One region of the Blautia sp. ZXY-1-C6 genome, then DNA from elsewhere that is predicted to be linked to it. Evidence: riboswitches for the same ligand, from Rfam matches in the RefSeq annotation. Region 1 holds a riboswitch; each other region holds the start of a gene.
What was found. Region 1 has a riboswitch for cobalamin ahead of nikB (nickel ABC transporter permease). Riboswitches for the same ligand answer to the same signal wherever they lie in the genome.

Region 2: another riboswitch for cobalamin. It lies ahead of AC075J_RS10415 (ABC transporter substrate-binding protein); the one in region 1 lies ahead of nikB (nickel ABC transporter permease).
Region 3: another riboswitch for cobalamin. It lies ahead of AC075J_RS06130 (cysteine-rich small domain-containing protein); the one in region 1 lies ahead of nikB (nickel ABC transporter permease).

The regions. Positions count from the first base shown of each region.
Region 1 covers NZ_JBWJVQ010000173.1:20,319-26,350, reverse strand. The annotation lists gene AC075J_RS09090 (polyphosphate polymerase domain-containing protein) at 1-385, shown strand, start outside; gene AC075J_RS09085 (DUF4956 domain-containing protein) at 382-1,053, shown strand; gene AC075J_RS09080 (DUF4832 domain-containing protein) at 1,046-2,410, shown strand; cobalamin riboswitch at 2,574-2,767, shown strand; gene nikB (nickel ABC transporter permease) at 2,965-3,903, shown strand; gene nikC (nickel transporter permease) at 3,904-4,728, shown strand; gene AC075J_RS09065 (ABC transporter substrate-binding protein) at 4,825-6,032, shown strand, end outside.
Region 2 covers NZ_JBWJVQ010000186.1:4,489-10,520, forward strand. The annotation lists gene AC075J_RS10400 (GntR family transcriptional regulator) at 1-253, shown strand, start outside; gene AC075J_RS10405 (ABC transporter ATP-binding protein) at 257-1,102, shown strand; gene AC075J_RS10410 (ABC-2 transporter permease) at 1,099-1,749, shown strand; cobalamin riboswitch at 1,825-2,104, shown strand; gene AC075J_RS10415 (ABC transporter substrate-binding protein) at 2,220-3,344, shown strand; gene AC075J_RS10420 (FecCD family ABC transporter permease) at 3,359-4,444, shown strand; gene AC075J_RS10425 (ABC transporter ATP-binding protein) at 4,444-5,199, shown strand; gene AC075J_RS10430 (CGGC domain-containing protein) at 5,267-5,620, shown strand; gene AC075J_RS10435 (RpnC/YadD family protein) at 6,022-6,032, shown strand, end outside.
Region 3 covers NZ_JBWJVQ010000147.1:185-6,216, forward strand. The annotation lists partial or broken gene AC075J_RS06120 (BMC domain-containing protein) at 1-193, shown strand, start outside; gene AC075J_RS06125 (EutP/PduV family microcompartment system protein) at 282-797, shown strand; cobalamin riboswitch at 860-1,054, shown strand; gene AC075J_RS06130 (cysteine-rich small domain-containing protein) at 1,461-1,757, shown strand; gene AC075J_RS06135 (C1 family peptidase) at 2,168-4,444, shown strand; gene AC075J_RS06140 (hypothetical protein) at 4,464-5,435, shown strand; gene AC075J_RS06145 (hypothetical protein) at 5,929-6,032, shown strand, end outside.

The DNA of each region.
Region 1 (6,032 bases):
AAGTCCGTATAATCTTTGCAGGGAATTTTACACAGAATGTATGAGTAATATGATGCGGCCGAGAACAATCGTAGATTATGAGAGAGAACCATGGATCATGGATGAGGGAACAGTCAGGATCACATTTGATACAGATGTCAGAGCTGCTGTTGGAAGCTATGATATTTTCGACAGTACGCTTCCGGCTTTATCTGTACTGGAACCGGGAAAACTGATCATGGAAGTGAAATTTACGGAGCTGCTGCCTCAGATTCTGAGAAATCTTCTGCCGCCGCAGGCAGAAGAATTTACAGCAGTTTCCAAATATGTACTGTGTTATGAAAAAACGCGGTACATGAATGGATTTGAGTATTGGTATGATACACAGGGGAGGATGATAAGATGAGTGTACAGGATATGATAAAAAAATCTGTACTGGAATCAGGAATGTTCAGTCAGTATGATATACCTAAGATATTGGCTGCTCTGGCAGTGGCTTTGATTTTGGGAAGTGTGATTTATCTGGTTTATCAGAAATTTTATGTTGGAGTTATTTTCTCCAGAAGTTTTGCAGTTACACTTGTGGGAATGACAGTGCTTACCTGTATGGTAACACTTGCAATCAGCAGCAATATTGTGATTTCTCTTGGTATGGTTGGTGCATTGTCTATTGTACGTTTTCGTACAGCAATTAAAGATCCGATGGATCTTCTGTATCTGTTCTGGGCAATCACATCGGGGATTACAGCCGGTGCAGGTATGTATGCATTAACTCTGTTGACAGCTGTGATTATCATTCTGATGATCACCCTGTTTTATCACAAACAACAAAATGGAAGAATTTATATTGCAGTGATTCATTATCAGGGAACTCAGGCGGGAGATGAAATTATCCGCTGTTTTGGAAAAAGAAAATATTTCGTAAAATCAAAAACTATGCGCAATGAAAAAACAGAAATGGCAGTTGAAATATATTGCAGACAGAATGATATGGAGTTTATGGAAAAAATCCGGGATATCGGTGGAGTGGAAGATGTTACATTGATTCAGTATAATGGAGAATATCATGGCTAAAAGTCAGAAACGATATCTGGTTCTGTTGGGTTTTGGACTTTTAGTTATTATAGCAGCAGGAGTATGGATGGTATTTGGAAGAAAAACTCAGATATATGAAAAAACAGAAGAAATTTTTGGAAATCCATTAATGGGATATGCACCTTGTGCCTGGGAAGAAACAATAGGAGAGGATATATCTTTACTGTATATGGATATTACCTGGGCTGAACTGGAACCGGAGGAAGGAAAATATGACTGGGAGAAAATCGAAAGAGAAAATCAGACTGACAGATGGAGAGAAGAAGGGAAACACCTGGTACTGAGGTTTGTGTGTGATATTCCCGGGGAGGAAAAGCATATGGACATTCCACAATGGCTATATGACAAAACTGATCATGCGGGAACCTGGTATGATATGGAGTATGGAAAGGGATATGCTCCTGATTATAATAATGAACAGATGATACAATATCACAAAAGGGCAGTTAATGCACTTGGAGAGCATTTTGGCAGAGATGGACTGGTCAGTTATATCGAACTTGGAAGTCTGGGGCACTGGGGAGAATGGCATGTAAATATTTCCGCAGGAATACAGAGTCTGCCAGAAGAATCTGTAAGAGAACGTTATATGATTCCATGGACAGAGGCCTTCCCTGATTCCATGATACTGATGAGAAGACCTTTTAGTGAGGGAGAACATTATGGAACAGGTCTCTACAACGATATGACCGGACAGCCAGAGAGCACAGAGGAATGGTTTCGTTGGATTAATGAAGGCGGTGAGTTTGACCAGACTCATGAGAAAAAAGGGTTATCCGCAATGAAAGATTTCTGGAAAAAGTTTCCTTCCGGAGGTGAGTTTACAAGTTCAATTACAATGAAAGAGTTGCTTGACACAAATCTGGATCAGACAATAAATCTGATAAAGAAAGCACATACTACTTTTCTTGGACCGAAAGTAGCGGATAAAACTTATGAAAACGGTTATAGGAAAGTTTTAGGAAGCATGGGATATCGTTTGTGGATTTCGCAAGCAAGCCTTATTCAGATGCCGGGGTATGTCAGCCTGAATCTTAAATGGAAGAATGATGGAGTTGCAGCATTTTATGAAGACTGGCCTGTATGGGTTCTGGTAGAAGATGAGGATGGAAATAGTCTTGAAAAAGAAGCGGTTGACATTTCGTTAAAATCACTTCTGCCGGAAGAAACTTTACAGACAAAAACAAGAATGCAGGTAAAAAAGATGATCTCACTGGCCGGAAAGAAATATAAGATCAGTATAGGTATTGAAGATCCGATGACTGGGAAATTAGCTGTTCGACTTTCAATGAAGGGAACTTATAACGAAGGGAAAAATTATCTTTTTAGCAAATAATATTGAAGAATAAAAATGATTCGTTTATCTGTTACAGTAAAAGGAATAAAAAAATCGGATTGTATGTTTTTGAATACAATCTGATTTTTTTTGCTAATTACTGGACAAAGTAAAAAAAACTATTCTATAATATTATAGTAAAAATTAAATAACATTTATTGGTTTTGAACCAGTCGTTGTAAGTTCCGCAAGGATTAATAGAGAAACCGGTGTAAGTCCGGTACGATCCCGTCACTGTAAGAGGGAGCTTCGGAATGAAAAATGTCACTGGACCATGTGATTTTAAAGTTGGTCCGGGAAGGCGATTTCGAAGTGATGAACTTAAGTCAGGAGAACTGCTTGCAATTGGGATAGGAATGATTCTTACGGTAGATAGGAAGCATAATTTTTTCATGTCATTTTGTGTCCGTATGTATGATGTTTTCATATTGCGGGCTATTTTTTTGCCTGAAAATTAACCCCTATGGGGGGATTCCCCATGTTACTGAGTAAAAGTAATCAGAAACATTTCCGGTATTGGTTTAATTCACGAAAGATGTAGGAAGGAGATTATTTTGACGAAAAAACAAATCGGGAAAAGATTTCTGCAGATTCTGATCGTCCTGTTTGGTATCAGTTTTCTGACCTTTGGACTGACTTATCTGTCTCCTGGTGATCCGGCTGAGATCATGCTGACAGAGTGCGGTAATCTTCCCACACCAGAGCTTCTGGAACAGACAAGGCATGAGCTGGGACTTGACCAGCCCTTTCTTGTACAGTATGGAACCTGGCTGAAGGGTGTACTCACCGGAGATATGGGACAGTCCTATTCCTTTAAGATGCCGGTGGTACAGAAACTTGTATCCTGTTTCTGGCCAACCCTGAAGATGTCTCTGCTGGCACTGCTTATGATGATCGTGATTTCCATTCCGCTGGGAATCCTGGCAGCAGTGTATCAGAACAAATTCCCGGATTACTTTGTAAGAGGAATTACTTTTATCGGGGTATCCGTACCAAGCTTCTGGCTTGGCCTGATCTTACTGAGTATTTTCGGTGTACAGCTTCGCTGGGTGAATGTAGCAGGAGGAAGCACTGATTTCAAAGCGATGGTCCTGCCGGCACTTACGTTGGCTCTTGCCATGTCTGCAAAATATACCAGACAGGTAAGAAGTGCGGTTCTGGAGGAACTTCATCAGGATTATGTAACAGGTGCACGTATGAGAGGTATTAAGGAGCGTGTGATTTTATGGAGACATGTTCTTCCAAATGTAATGCTTCCGTTGGTAACTCTGCTTGGACTTTCCCTGGGAAGTCTTCTTGGCGGTACTGCAGTCGTTGAGATTATCTACAACTGGCCGGGTATGGGAAATATGGCAGTCAAAGCAATCTCCTGCCGTGATTATCCGTTGGTTCAGGGATATGTACTGTGGATCGCTATTCTGTATATGTGTATCAATCTGCTTGTGGATCTGTCCTATACTTATCTGGATCCAAGACTTAAGGAGGATAGATAATTGAAGTTAGCGAAAGTATTTAAAGAAAATAAGCAGTTTACCCTTTTTTCGATACTGGCGTTGGTCGTAGTCGGTGTGGCTGTGTTTGCCCCACAGATCGCACCCTACGACCCGCTGGATGCAGTGATGCTGGAATCACTTCAGGCTCCAAGTTCTGCACATCCCTTTGGGACAGATAAGCTGGGACGTGATCTGTTATCACGAGTTATTTTTGGAACCAGAACTTCTCTGATTATGACCTTATGTCTGGTGGCAGTTATCTTTGTGATCGGTACATTTCTTGGAGTGATCGCCGGATACTTCGGAGGAATCGTGGACGGTGTGATCATGCGTATCGCAGATATGATGATCTCTTTCCCCGGTCTGGTGCTTGCAATCGCAATCGCCGGTATGCTGGGACCAAACCTTGTGAATGCCGTTATCTCCATTGCAGCGGTAAGTTGGACCAAATATGCCCGTCTTGCACGAAGCATGGTACTGAGAGTAAAGAAGAACCTTTATATTGAAGCAGCAGTCGTAAACGGAACCAGGACATGGAAGATCCTGCTTGTACATGTTCTTCCGAACATGGTTACTCAGATGGTAGTAACTGCAGCAGCAGATATCGGAACCATGATGCTGGAACTGGCATCCTTATCCTTCCTTGGTTTTGGTGCTACAGCGCCGACACCGGAATGGGGACTGATGCTGAACGAGGGAAGAACTTACATGGCAAAAGCACCATGGCTGATGATCTACCCAGGTATCGCGATTGTAATCTGCGTAGTTATCTTCAACATGCTTGGTGACAGCATCCGTGACGTTCTTGACCCAAGACAGGAGTAAGAAAATATAAAATAAGAAAATAAAAACAAAGAGTTCTGCGGCTTCCGTACTGAACCGTGGACTTCACCACTTACCTAAATATTTCAGGAGGAATATATGAAGAATACATTATTTAAAAAAGTTTTAGCAGTAGCACTTGCATGTACAATGACATTTTCCATGGCAACCGTAACTCACGCAGCAGATGCAAAAGAGATCACAATCGGTGTAACAAGCTTTGCTGATACTCTGGAGCCTACAGAGCAGTACTTCAGCTGGGTTGTTTCCCGTTATGCTATCGGTGAGTGCCTTACCAAATTCGATGAAGAAGGTGAGATCGTTCCTTGTCTGGCAGAAAGCTGGGAGAACAGCGAAGACGGAAAAACATGGACATTCAAGATTCGTGAAGGCGTTAAATTCTCCAATGGTGATGATATGACACCGGAGATGGTAATGGCATCTATTCAGCGTACAGTTGACAAGAGTGACCGAGTACCGGAGTTCTTTGATCTGGACAGCATGGAAGTAGACGGACAGAACCTGATCTTCCACTTAAACAGAGCAAACGCAAACATGGCAGGAAGCCTTGCAGACCCATTATTCCTGATCGTAGATACAAACGTAGATGATTCTACATTTGCAATGGAAGGACCGATCTGTACAGGACCATATAAGGTAGAATCTTTCAGCCCTACAGATTCCTGTGTAGTTACAAAAAATGAGAATTACTGGGATGGAGAGGTGCCGCTGGATAAGGTTACACTGAAATGTGTAGATGATCAGACAACACGTTCCATGGCTCTTCAGACAGGCGAGATCGATATTGCTTATAACTTAAAGACAGAGAACCTTATTGAGTTTGAAGGAAATGACAATTATGAGATCCAGGAGCTTCAGTCCCTGCGTTCCACATATGCATTCATGAACCAGAGTGAAGGCCGTGCACTCAGCGATAAAGCGCTTCGTCAGGCACTTCTGCGCGGACTTGACAAACAGACATACTGTGACGTTCTTCTTGAGGGTGGAGCTACAGCAGGTAAAGCGCCGGTACCTCCCACACTTGACTTCGGATTTGATGATCTGAACGATGAGAACAGCTATGATCCGGAAGGTGCGAAAGCAATCCTTGAGGAAGCAGGATACAAAGATACAGACGGTGACGGATTCGTGGAAACACCGGACGGAGATCCTCTGACACTTGATTTCGTTATCTATACAAGCCGTGCAGAGCTTGGTGTTTACGCACAGGCAGCACAGGCCAGCCTGAAAGAGATTGGTATCAATGTAAACCTGAATACAGTAAGCTATGAAACACTTCTCGACAT
Region 2 (6,032 bases), on a different contig from region 1:
CAGTTTGTCAAAGGAACTGAAGATCAGTGCCCTGACTGTGAAGAAAGCCTACGACAATCTGGAAGAAGAGGGATTTACCGTCACTGTTCATGGAAAAGGAACCTACGTTGCAGCCACAAATAAAAACCTGATGAGGGAAGAACAGCTCAAAGAAGTAGAATATGATCTGGAGCAGGCAATCATGAAGGGCAGAAGATGTGGACTGAACGATGAGGAAATCAGAAATCTTTTTGAAATGATCATGGAGGACTAAGACATGTTGAAAATCAGTCATTTGCAGAAAAATTACAGAGGTTTTTCGCTGGACTGTTCTATGGAAGTACAGCCTGGGATGATTACAGGACTTATTGGAAGAAATGGTTCCGGGAAATCCACCACATTTAAGGCTTTGCTTGGCCTGATTCATCCGGATGGCGGAGAGATAGAGGTCTTTGGGAAAAAGGCAGAAGAGCTTAAGCCGGAGGATAAGCAGAAACTGGGAGTTGTTTTTGCAGATTCAGGCTTCAGTATGTATCTGACAGCAGCGGGCGTGGCCAATATTATGAAAAGCATATATCCGGATTTTGACAGAGAGGAATTTCTGCAGCAGTGCAGAAGATTCAATCTGCCCACAGACAAGAAAATCAAAGAATTTTCCACTGGCATGAAAGCAAAGTTTAAAGTACTGGCAGCATTAAGCCATAAGGCAGAACTGCTGATTCTGGATGAGCCCACAGTTGGTCTGGATGTGATTGCCAGGGATGAGGTGCTGAACATGCTGAGAGAATATATGGAAGAAAATGAAAGCAGTTCTATTCTGATCAGTTCGCATATTTCATCAGATCTGGAGAGTCTTTGTGACGATTTTTATATGATCCATGCCGGAAAAATTATCCTTCATGAGGATACAGATGTACTGCTGTCAGATTATGCAGTTCTTAAAGTTTCAGAAGAAGAGTACGAAAAACTGGATCAGCAATACCTTATTAAGATCCGGAAAGAAGCTTATGGATACAGGTGTCTGACAAACCAGAAACAATTTTATATGGAAAATTATCCGGATGTTGTAATTGAGAATGGAAAGATTGATGATCTGGTAGTGATGATGGAGGAACAGGTATGAAGGGATTATTTGTAAAGGATATAGAACTGATGAAACAGCAGAAACAGTTTTTTATCCTGGTTGTTGTAATGGGAGTCATCCTGAATCTGGCAGGAAGCGGGAGCGTCAGTTTTGCTACAGGATATTTTACGATTGTCACAGCAATTTTTGCCATTACGACTATAAGTTATGATGAGTTTGATAATGGTCTTGCGTTTCTTATGACCTTGCCGGTTACCAGAAAACAGTATGTGGCGGAAAAATATCTGCTGGGAGCAGGGCTTACGGCTGTAGCGTGGGGAATTGCAACGATAACGGGAGTAATCTGCAAAGGTGTGGCAGAACTTCAGGGGTGTCTGAGTGAGACTATCATTGGCAGCCTGATATACATTCCACTGGCACTTCTTATGCTGGCGGTATCGCTCCCGCTTGTAATACATTTTGGAGCGGAAAAAGGACGTTATATTGCAATGGTCATGTGGGCTATTATATTTGCCGTAGTTTATATTCTGATAAAAACAATGGGACTTTCAGCAGACGCAGTCGATGCATGGCTGAATGGACTGAACCGGGGAATGGTATTGGCCGGAGTTGTATTATTTACAGTAATTGTATATATGGGGTCTTTTTGGATTGGTGTCCGGCTTATGGAGAAGAAAGAATTCTGATGTGTCTCGAATATAGTTGTAATTATAAAAGCAGTGTGCTAAAATTGTATCAGCGTAATTGAATAAGCTGTTAAGTGAACATTATCATATGCAGATTTTGTGTATGATAATGTGAGAGGGAATCAGGTGAAATGCCTGAACGGTTGCGGCCACTGTATACAGAAAAAAGCGGGATTGTAATATGTCATTGCATAAATATGTGAGAAGGCGGAATCCGGCTGCCAGAGAGTATCTGGAAATATTTCTGATACAACATTCATGAACTGCTGAAGCATGGATGTTGTATCAGTTTTTATTTTGTGGAAACTTTCTGTGATCTGTGAGTCAGGAAACCTGCCTGACAGTGTAAAGAAGGAGCTTCCGTAAAAAGTATCCGTTATTTTTATCACTTCTATTTTACTTTTTCTGAAGTCCCATCTTTTCGGTTACACGAACAGGTAAATAACATATACGAAAAGAGAGGAAGTCAAATGAAAAACAGGTATTTATCCACAAGAATCATGGCAATTATGATGGCAGCAGCTATGGCAGTTTCCGCAGCTCCGGCAGCTTTTGCAGCAGAGAGAGCAGACTCTGAGACAATCAAAGAGGACAATCAGCCGGCAGCAGATGCAGACTCTGATACACAGGAAGATGCAGACGCACAGGATTCAGCAGATGCAGATAAGACAGCAGACGCAGAAGGTACAAAGACAGAATATCCTCTGACCATCACAACCTATGATTATGATGGAAATGAAATCGAAACAACCTATGAAAAGGCACCGGAGAAAGTTCTTGCTGTATATCAGGGAAGCATTGAAACCATGCTTGCACTTGGCCTGGAAGACCGTCTGGTAGCTACTGCAGGTCTTGACAATGAAGTTCCGGATGAACTTAAAGATGCATTTTCAAAAACAAATTATCTTGATGAATTTACCCCATCCCTTGAGACTGTAACGATGTTGGAGCCAGACATGATCTTATCCTGGAGCTCCCTGTTTTCTGATAAAAATCTCGGAAATGTAACAGACTGGATCGATAAAGGCTGCAACACTTATTACAACACAAACACACGCCCTGACGGAGACAGAACTCTGGAAAATGAATTTACAGACATCTTAAATCTTGGAAAGATTTTTGATGTACAGGACAAAGCACAGGCAATCGTAGATGATGCAAAGGCAGTGATCGATAAAACTCTTACAGCAACAGCAGATGTAGAAGAGAAACCAAGCGTAATGGTTCTGGAACCTCTTGGAGAAGATATCACAAACTATGGTGCAAAGAGCCTTGGTGGAGATATGGTAACACAACTGGGTGCGACTCTGGCAAACCCGGATGCTTCTACAGCAGGAAAAGAAGATATCATTGCAGCAAACCCTGATGTGATTTTTGTTGTATACATGCCATATGCAGGTGATGATCCGGAAACTGTAAAAGAAAGCCAGCTTGCCGTTATCAAGGATGACGAAGCACTTCAGAGCCTTGACGCTGTAAAGAACGGTCGTGTTTATCCGATCATGCTCAGTGAAATGTACGCAAGTGCAACACGTACACAGGATGGTATTGAAACTTTCGCAAAAGGATTATATCCGGATGTGAATCTTGACTGATTGAGGACATAACAGTGAAAGAACAGGTTTCACAGACAAAAAAAGGCAGTGTGCTCAGGACATCCATGTATGTGGCAGTTCTTATCGGGCTTGCGGCATTTTTGATTTTTTCCATTCTTGCAGCAATCACTTTTGGAAATGCAGATCTGTCACTGAAAGATGTTTACAGTGTCATTGCATATAAATTGTTTCATATCAAAAGCCTGTCCGCCTATGCAGAAGGCGCAGTTCACGATGTTGTGTGGCTGATCCGGCTGCCCAGAGTCCTGCTGGCTCTGGCAGTTGGAATGGCTCTTTCCGTCTGTGGCGTAGTTATGCAGGCGATTGTCCAGAACCCACTGGCAGATCCGTATGTACTTGGTATTTCATCCGGTGCATCCCTTGGTGCAACACTGGCGATCATGCTTGGAGTTGGTGGATTTCTCGGTGGAAACTCAGTTGGTGTTCCTGCATTTATTGGTGCAATGGTCACTTCTTTTGCAGTAATTGCCATTGCAAACATGGGCGGAAAAGCTACTTCTGCTAAACTGATCCTTGCCGGAATGGCCGTCAGTGCGGTATGTTCTGCTTTTTCCAATTTTGTTATCTATATCACCAATGACAAAAATGCAGCAACAGAAGTAATGAAGTGGACGATGGGAAGCCTTGCAGGCGCAAGCTGGAGCAGAGTAGGTGTAATGCTTCCTGTTACATTGATCTGTGTAATTATTTTCTGGACGCAATATCGTAATTTGAATCTGATGCTGTTAGGAGATGATGTATCGATCACACTGGGAACTGATTTGCACAGGCTGAGAACTTTTTATTTGATCGTTGCTTCTGTAATGATCGGGTTTGCAGTATATTGTGCAGGTGTGATCGGCTTTGTAGGACTTGTGATCCCTCATGTGATCAGAATCCTTTTTGGAACAGACCACAGAAGATTATTGCCATTAAGTGCACTGCTTGGTGCATCGTTCTTGATCTGGTGTGATGTGGCATGTCGTGTGATCCTGAAGAATTCTGAGATGCCGATCGGTGTGTTGGTATCCATTATCGGTGCTCCGTGCTTTATTTATCTGCTTGTGCGGAAATCCTATGGATTTGGAGGTAGTAAGTAATGAAGATCACTACAGAAGATATTCAGGTCGGATTTCACGCCAGACAGATACTGAAGGGAATTTCCATAGAGTCAAAGGATAAGGAACTGGTAGGGATCATCGGACCAAACGGAAGCGGAAAATCTACATTATTAAAATGCATCTACCGTATCCTGAAGCCAGATGCAGGTGCCGTTTATCTGGACGGCGAAGAACTCCATTCCATGAGCGTAAAAAGCTCCGCCAGAAAAATGGCAGTTGTGGCACAGCACAATTACTACAACTTTGATTTTACCGTACGGGAAGTCGTGTTGATGGGACGTGCACCTCATAAGAAAGCATTGGAACGGGATAATGCAAAAGATTACCGGATTGTTGAAGAAGCACTGAAAACGGTACAGATGGATGCATTTGCGGATCGCACATTTTCTACGCTGTCAGGTGGAGAGCAGCAGAGGGTTATTCTGGCAAGAGCACTTGCACAGCAGACACCTGCACTGATCCTTGATGAGCCGACTAACCATCTGGATATCACACATCAGATCATGCTGATGGAACTGGTAAAGAAACTTAACGTAACTGTAATATCAGCTATCCATGACCTGAATATTGCGGCGGCATATTGTGACAAGATTTATGTATTGAAAGATGGTGTGCTGGAGGGGTATGGAACTCCACAGGAAGTACTCACTTCGGAGCTGATTAAAAGGATTTACCAGGTAGATTCGGAAGTGGTAAATGACAGCCGCGGGAAGATGCATATTTTATTTTTATAATATGAGTATTGACAGGCCAGAGTCAGGAAAATTTTTGACTCTGGCCTGCTATATATGGAGAAAAAAGATGAATAAAATAGGAATTTTGACGTGTATTCATTCTAATAATGTATGCGCCAGAGTTGGATGCCTGGCAGCATTTCAGAACAGAACTGATTTCTTTCAGGATTATCCGGAAGATACCTGTCTGGCAGCAATGATGACCTGTAACGGATGCAAAGGCGCCAACCCGATAGAACCCATAGAAGACAAAGGAATCCTGGAAAAGATAGACAGACTGGTCAGTGAAAAAATCAGTACCATCCACGTTGGTGTCTGTCGTCTCCCGGATGGAAAGCATGAATGTCCAAGGATGACACAGATTTGCAATATGATAGAAGAACGTGGAATCAAAGTAGTCAGAGGGACACATAAGGAATAAAAAAGTTCCCATACGTTACTGTTCACTCCGTTCACAGTAACGTAGCCAAAATTCATTCCAGATTGCCTGCGGCAATGGAATTTTGGCTTGTATGTCTCGGGATTTTGACATATTCATGCCAAAACACCTCGCGGGACAGTGGCGTGTGAACAGTAACTTCCATACAATTTATAAAATAAAAAGAATATAAAATGCCTTGAAAATAAGAGTAAGTAATGCTAACATAAGTATAAAGCATATTTCTCTTATATTTCAAGGCATTTTTGCCGTCTGATTATTCTAATCTCAATTCAGAAATCCATGCTTTTAATTCCAGTTAATTATGAAAAGCAGGAGCTGAGAAGTGATAAGAATAGCACAAAATGTTCTTTGGCTCCTGCGGAAAACAGGAGGTATTGCCAATGGCAAAAAG
Region 3 (6,032 bases), on a different contig from region 1:
ATGGGAAGCAGTGGTTGTAGCTGCTGATATTGCAGTGAAAAGTGCAAATGTGGAGATTGGTTTCATGGATCGCTTCAGCGGATCATTGATCCTTACGGGAGGTCTGACGGAAGTTCAGACTGCAGTGGAAGAAGTGGTGAAATTTTTTAGAGAGGTGCTTGGCTTTAAGACTTGTGCAGTTCACAAAAGTTAAAACATACGAAAAGTCAGTTATTCTGTACCGATGGTGCTTATGTAACTGTCGGAATAGCTGAGAGAAGTGAAAGGGACAGACATTAAATATGAAGAAAATATTTCTGATGGGCAGAAGTGAAGCAGGTAAGACTTCATTAACGCAGGCATTAAAAGGCGAAAAACTTCATTATGTAAAAACGCAGTATACGAATACGGATGATGATACCATTGATTCGCCGGGAGAGTATGCAGAGTCCAAGCATTTCAGCGTAGGGCTGGCCTGTTTTTCTTTTGAAGCAGATGTGGTGGCAATGGTACAGTCAGCAGATGAACCTTTCAGTTTGTTTGGCTATGGCAGTAATGCATTTATTCTGAGACCACTGATAGGAATCATTACGAAAATAGATTCTCCTTATGCGAATGTTCCAATGGTGCGTCAGTGGATGCTGAATGCAGGATGTGAAAGAATTTTTCTGGTAAACAATGTGACCGGAGAGGGGATTGATGAGCTGAGAGCGTTTTTGAATGAGGATGTTCCAAAGCTGAGTCTGGAAGAAGCAAAATTCAGACAGAGTCTTGGTCTGAATGAATGGGATCCGCTGCCGGAAGGTGTGGAATATTGAAAAATATATTGATAAATAGTTGACAAGCTTGTTGCAGGGTGTTATTATAATGACAGTATAATTCCATACAGAACATATTAAGTGCTGATACTGTGAGAAAGAACAGTACAGAAAGAGGGAATCAGGTGAGAAACCTGAGCGATCCGGTCACTGTAACAGAGGAGCAAATCTCAGAATGTCCATTGTGCCATAGCATGAGAAGGAGAGAGGAGCGATGAGCCTGGAGCCAGGAAACCTGCTTGGTATGGCGAGGTTAAACTTCCGTGTAAAGTGTAACAACCAACTCCGTTGAATCCGCAGCTTCGGAGTGTTGTCTGCTTTTATCTGAAGGCAGACATTTTTTATGGAATGCGCCTGTTCTTTATGAATTATACATGATTAAATGGCAGGCGATACTACTTCGGATTTATTCGTTCCCTCCGCGCACTCATGAACGGATTTTTTTCTACCCCGGGGTAGCATCGCTCCCTCTTATTAATTTTAAATGTATGATCTGTGAAAAATACTGTAATGAATTTTCAATGCTTTGTTATGTGAAGAGAAATTGATAATTTATTAGAGTATTTTTTTATTTCGTCCTCTGATGGGTGGGATTGATGGAGACTGAGAAAACGGAATTATTCTGGAAAGATAAAAACTTGCAACAGGAGAGGAGAGGTAGCAATGGAGAAACCTTATTGGGAAGGGAAAGAATATTCTTATTTCAGCCATAAGAAATGTGAATTTTTTCCGTGTCATAAGAATGCAGATCCGGATGATTTTAACTGTCTGTTCTGTTATTGCCCGCTATATGCCCTGGGTGAGAAATGCGGTGGGAATTTCCGGTATACGGAAAAGGGAATTAAAGACTGCACAAACTGTATGCTTCCGCATAAGCGAAAAAACTATGGATATGTCACAGGAAAATACCAGGAACTGGCTGATATGATGAAAAGAGCAAAGGAAAGTATCAGCAAATAAGAGGAGAATGCGTCGCTGCTTAGAACGGAGTGAACAGTAACAATGTGTCAGATTAGCACAAATAAGAAAGAACGATTTTCATTGTAATACAATGCTTGTTCTGCTAGAATAAGGATAGCAAAAGAGAAGAGTCTGTAAGATTTTCAAGTCTGTTCTGAGTTAGTATATAAAGCATTTCACACACATTTTCCACACTTTTCACATGCACAGAAGAAAATGCATCACAGGCATTTGACGTCTTTTCCTGGCGACATTTTCTTGTCGGCAGAGCTCTGCATTTCTACATAGAGCCGTCGGAAAACAGGGAAAATTTACTGTTTTCCGACGGTTTTTGTCATTGATCATGGTTGAAAAACAAAAAAGATACTGATATAATGATATTATATTTACGCAAGGGAGTTAACTACTACATGAAAAAAAGAAATACAGCGATACGCGCATTGTCAGTTTTTCTGGCTTATGCAATGGTTTGTACATCGGTACCCGCTGCGGGTCAGGAAATGTTTGGATCCGGAGTCAACAGAGAGACAGAAGAAAATACATCAGATCTGAAAGAATTTCAAAGTTCACAGGCAGATGAATTTGGAACAGATACGGGATCGGATGCAGAATTGTTCGGAAGCGATGATGCAAAACAGGAGTTTCAGGATGGAGAAAACTCAGAAGAGGGTACAGACGGAATCAGGTATATTAAGGGCCGTCCGTTGACGGAAGAGGAAAGAAAGGAAGAACTGGAACCCTTTAAAAATTTAAAACCTTTGGATCCGGGAATTGAAGTGGAGAGTGATCTGACATCAGTTTATGCTGCATATGGAAACAGGGAGGCTGCATTTCCATCTTCCTATGATGCCAGAAAGGAAGGATTAGTTACGCCCGTAAAGAATCAGAATCCATTTGGAACCTGCTGGGCTTTTGGTATGGCAGCAATCATGGAGACTTCGCTTCTGGCACAGAACAAAGGAACCTACGATCTGTCAGAAGAACATTTATCATATTTTTTCTCCAACAGACAGAATGATCCTCTTGGAAATACCCCTGATGATAAGAATTATGTACTGGGAAATTATCACGTGATAGGAGGTAATGATCACCTGGCGGCGATTTATCTCAGTACATGGTCGGGAATGACCACAGAGGCCGATGTACCATTTCCTACGGATTCTTTGCATCAGAATGATCTGACTGTACAGATTCCGGAAAGTAAGGCTTATAATTCTGCAGCATATCTGAAAAATGCATCTGTTTCCAAATACAGTGAGGAACGTATGAAAGAAATGCTGCTGAATGACCATGCAGTATCCATTATGCTTTATATGAAGGAAAGTTATGCAAATCCGGACACAGCTGCATATTGTTATCCTGTTGGAAAATCAAATTCGACTGTAATTAATCATATTGTGACAGTGGTCGGATGGGATGATACGTATTCAAAGGATAATTTCCTTCCTGTTTCCAATGTAACATCTGATGGTGCGTGGATCATCAAAAACAGTTGGGGGGAGAAGAAAGGAGACGGAGGATATTACTATCTTTCTTATCAGGATCCCAATATCAGTAAACTTGTAAGTGCAGAGGCAGTGGCTGCTTTGGATCAAAAGTATAGGAATAATTATTTTTATGATGGTTCTTCAGCACTTTCAGTGATTCCGATACAGGCGGGACAGTCAGTAGCAGCAGTTTATGAGACAACTGCAGGAAAGGGAAAAGCAGAAGTCCTAGGGGAGGTTAATCTTGTTACAAACAGTGACAATGCCTGTTACAAAATTCAGATATACACCGATCTGACAGATCCATATGACCCGGAAAGCGGGACCGCTGCATATGCTGCTCCATATGAGTTTGAACAGCCAATCGCAGGTGTACAGACTATCAGTGTGCCAGAGGTGGTTTTGAAACAGGGAAGCAGATATTCTGTTGTGATCACAAACAGTGGGATTGACAAAATCAGCTTTGGAGTGGAAGCAAAGTCCAGTTATGGAAACTGGTTTACCTGTACGGCGGGGATAGAAACAGGGCAGACATTCTATAAGAGTGCATCGGAAACGGCCAGGTGGACAGATGGAAAGACGAAAAACTGGACGGCAAGGATCAAGGCACATACAAGGACCCTGAATCAGTCATGGGTGCCGGATACACCGGTATTTCAGGTGAAGGCATATAATTCCGGATACAACCTTATTTCATGGAAAAAAGTTTCCGGAGCTACAGGATATTATGTGTACAGAAAACCTGCAGCAGGTGGGAAGTGGTCCCAAATTGCAGATGTCGGGACATCGGAATTAAAATATAAAGATAGTAAGGTTACGGCTAATGCATCATACCGTTATACAGTAAAAGCATATTATGAAGCATCCGGAAAAAGATATTCAGGTAAATATAAAACCGGCGATGTGATTAAAGCAGCACCTGCAGTGCAGAAGGTTACTTCTGTGAAATCTGAGAAAAATGGAATCCGTATCCGGTGGAAGCCTCAGAAAAAATGTGACGGCTATTATATTTACAGAAAGAAAAAAGGTGGTTCCTATCAATTGATAAAGAAAATTTCCAATGGAAATAGTTCTTCTTATCTGGACAAAAAAGCACAAAAAGGTGTATCATACTATTATGCGGTAAAAGCATATGTTAAAGAGCCATATGGAAATACATACAGCAAATATAAAAGTTCATCTGCTGTAAAAAGAAAATAAGAAATGAAGGAAAGAGATTATGAAGAGAAGGTTTGGAGGAACAGTAATAGCAATGGTACTGTGCTTTATTCTGACAGTGGTTTCTGTTTATGCGGATGATGGAAAGGGTCAGAATCCGGATTATGTAACAGATTATTATATGATCGTACAGAGTACACAGGGCGGGGTAGATATTTATGATGAAGCAGACACTCAGAGTGTTAAACTGAATGACAGCAAGATCCCAAATGGAACTGCCATTCACGTTCTGGGTGAGAAGAATGGAGTAGACAATAAAAAATGGGCATATACACAGTACCATGGAATGAACGGATATGTTCCTATGAATGATCTGGATCCGGCTTCCAGAGAAGAAGCTGCCAATGAGGAATATCGTACTTTCGGAGGCAAAGATGTGGATTTCGAAGTAAAGGTTCATGGAAACGATGGAAACGTATCGGTTTATAACGGACCTGGAGAGAAATTTGATCAGGTTTCAGGAACAGAGGGAATCGCAGATGGGACAACTGTACATATTTTTCAGTATGTTCAGGGAGAAGACGGAACAAACTGGGGGAAAACAGACACAGATGGTGTGACACAGGGATGGCTGAATCTTGATCGTGATACAGATTACGTAAATGAAAATGTATCCGCAGATGCACCGGAGGCTACAGGCACATCAGGAAATGTTCCGGTGGCTGCTGTTACACCAACACCGGAAGCAACTCCAACTCCGAAAGCCACACCAACACCAGAGGTAACACCTACAGAAAAAGTGACACCGACACCGGAGGCAACACCTACAGAAGAAGCAACGCCAACACCGGAAGAAACAGAGAAGCCTGCTTCGACAGAAGACAAGGAATCCGATGATAAGCAGAGTCAGAAAACATCAGGAAAGAATGTAAAAGCAGATTCAGGAATGAAGAATCCTGTAATCTGGATTAGTGGTATCGGGATTATTGTTATCATAATTTTACTTATTTATTTCCTGAAGAAGAAAAAGTAAGAGTTAAAATCATTAAAGAATGCCGTCGACGGCAGAGAACAGTTACAAAATAAACAGTGGAACTAAAAGAGCAGCGCATCGGATGATGCAGCTGCTCTTTTTAGAAAATGTGTGTGTATAATTGAGACGTTATGAGGAAACCTCAAATCAGTCTTAATTAACAAAAACTATTAATGTGTGTGCATATATAGTCTACAATTTTTTTGCAATTTAATCAAGATGGAATTTTATAGAACGTGATATATTTGTTACTGTTCACACACCACTATCCCGCGAGGTGTTTTGGCATGAATATGCCAAAAATGCCGAGACATACAAGCCAAAATTCCATTGCCGCAGGCAATCTGGAATGAATTTTGGCTATGTTACTGAGAACGGAGTGAACAGTAACATATATTTTTGAGGAAAGAGGCTATTCAGACTTTTTACTTGCGTAACTCTGGCGGGAAACGTATAATAGGAAAAAGCAATACTCGAGGGTGAGGAAAAGAGGATGAAGATAACAGAAGAACTGTTAAATGAGATGAAAATTAAGGATGAGAACTTTTCTGACGGTCTGATCAAGCCGGACGGCGATTACGTAAGAATACCCAGAGG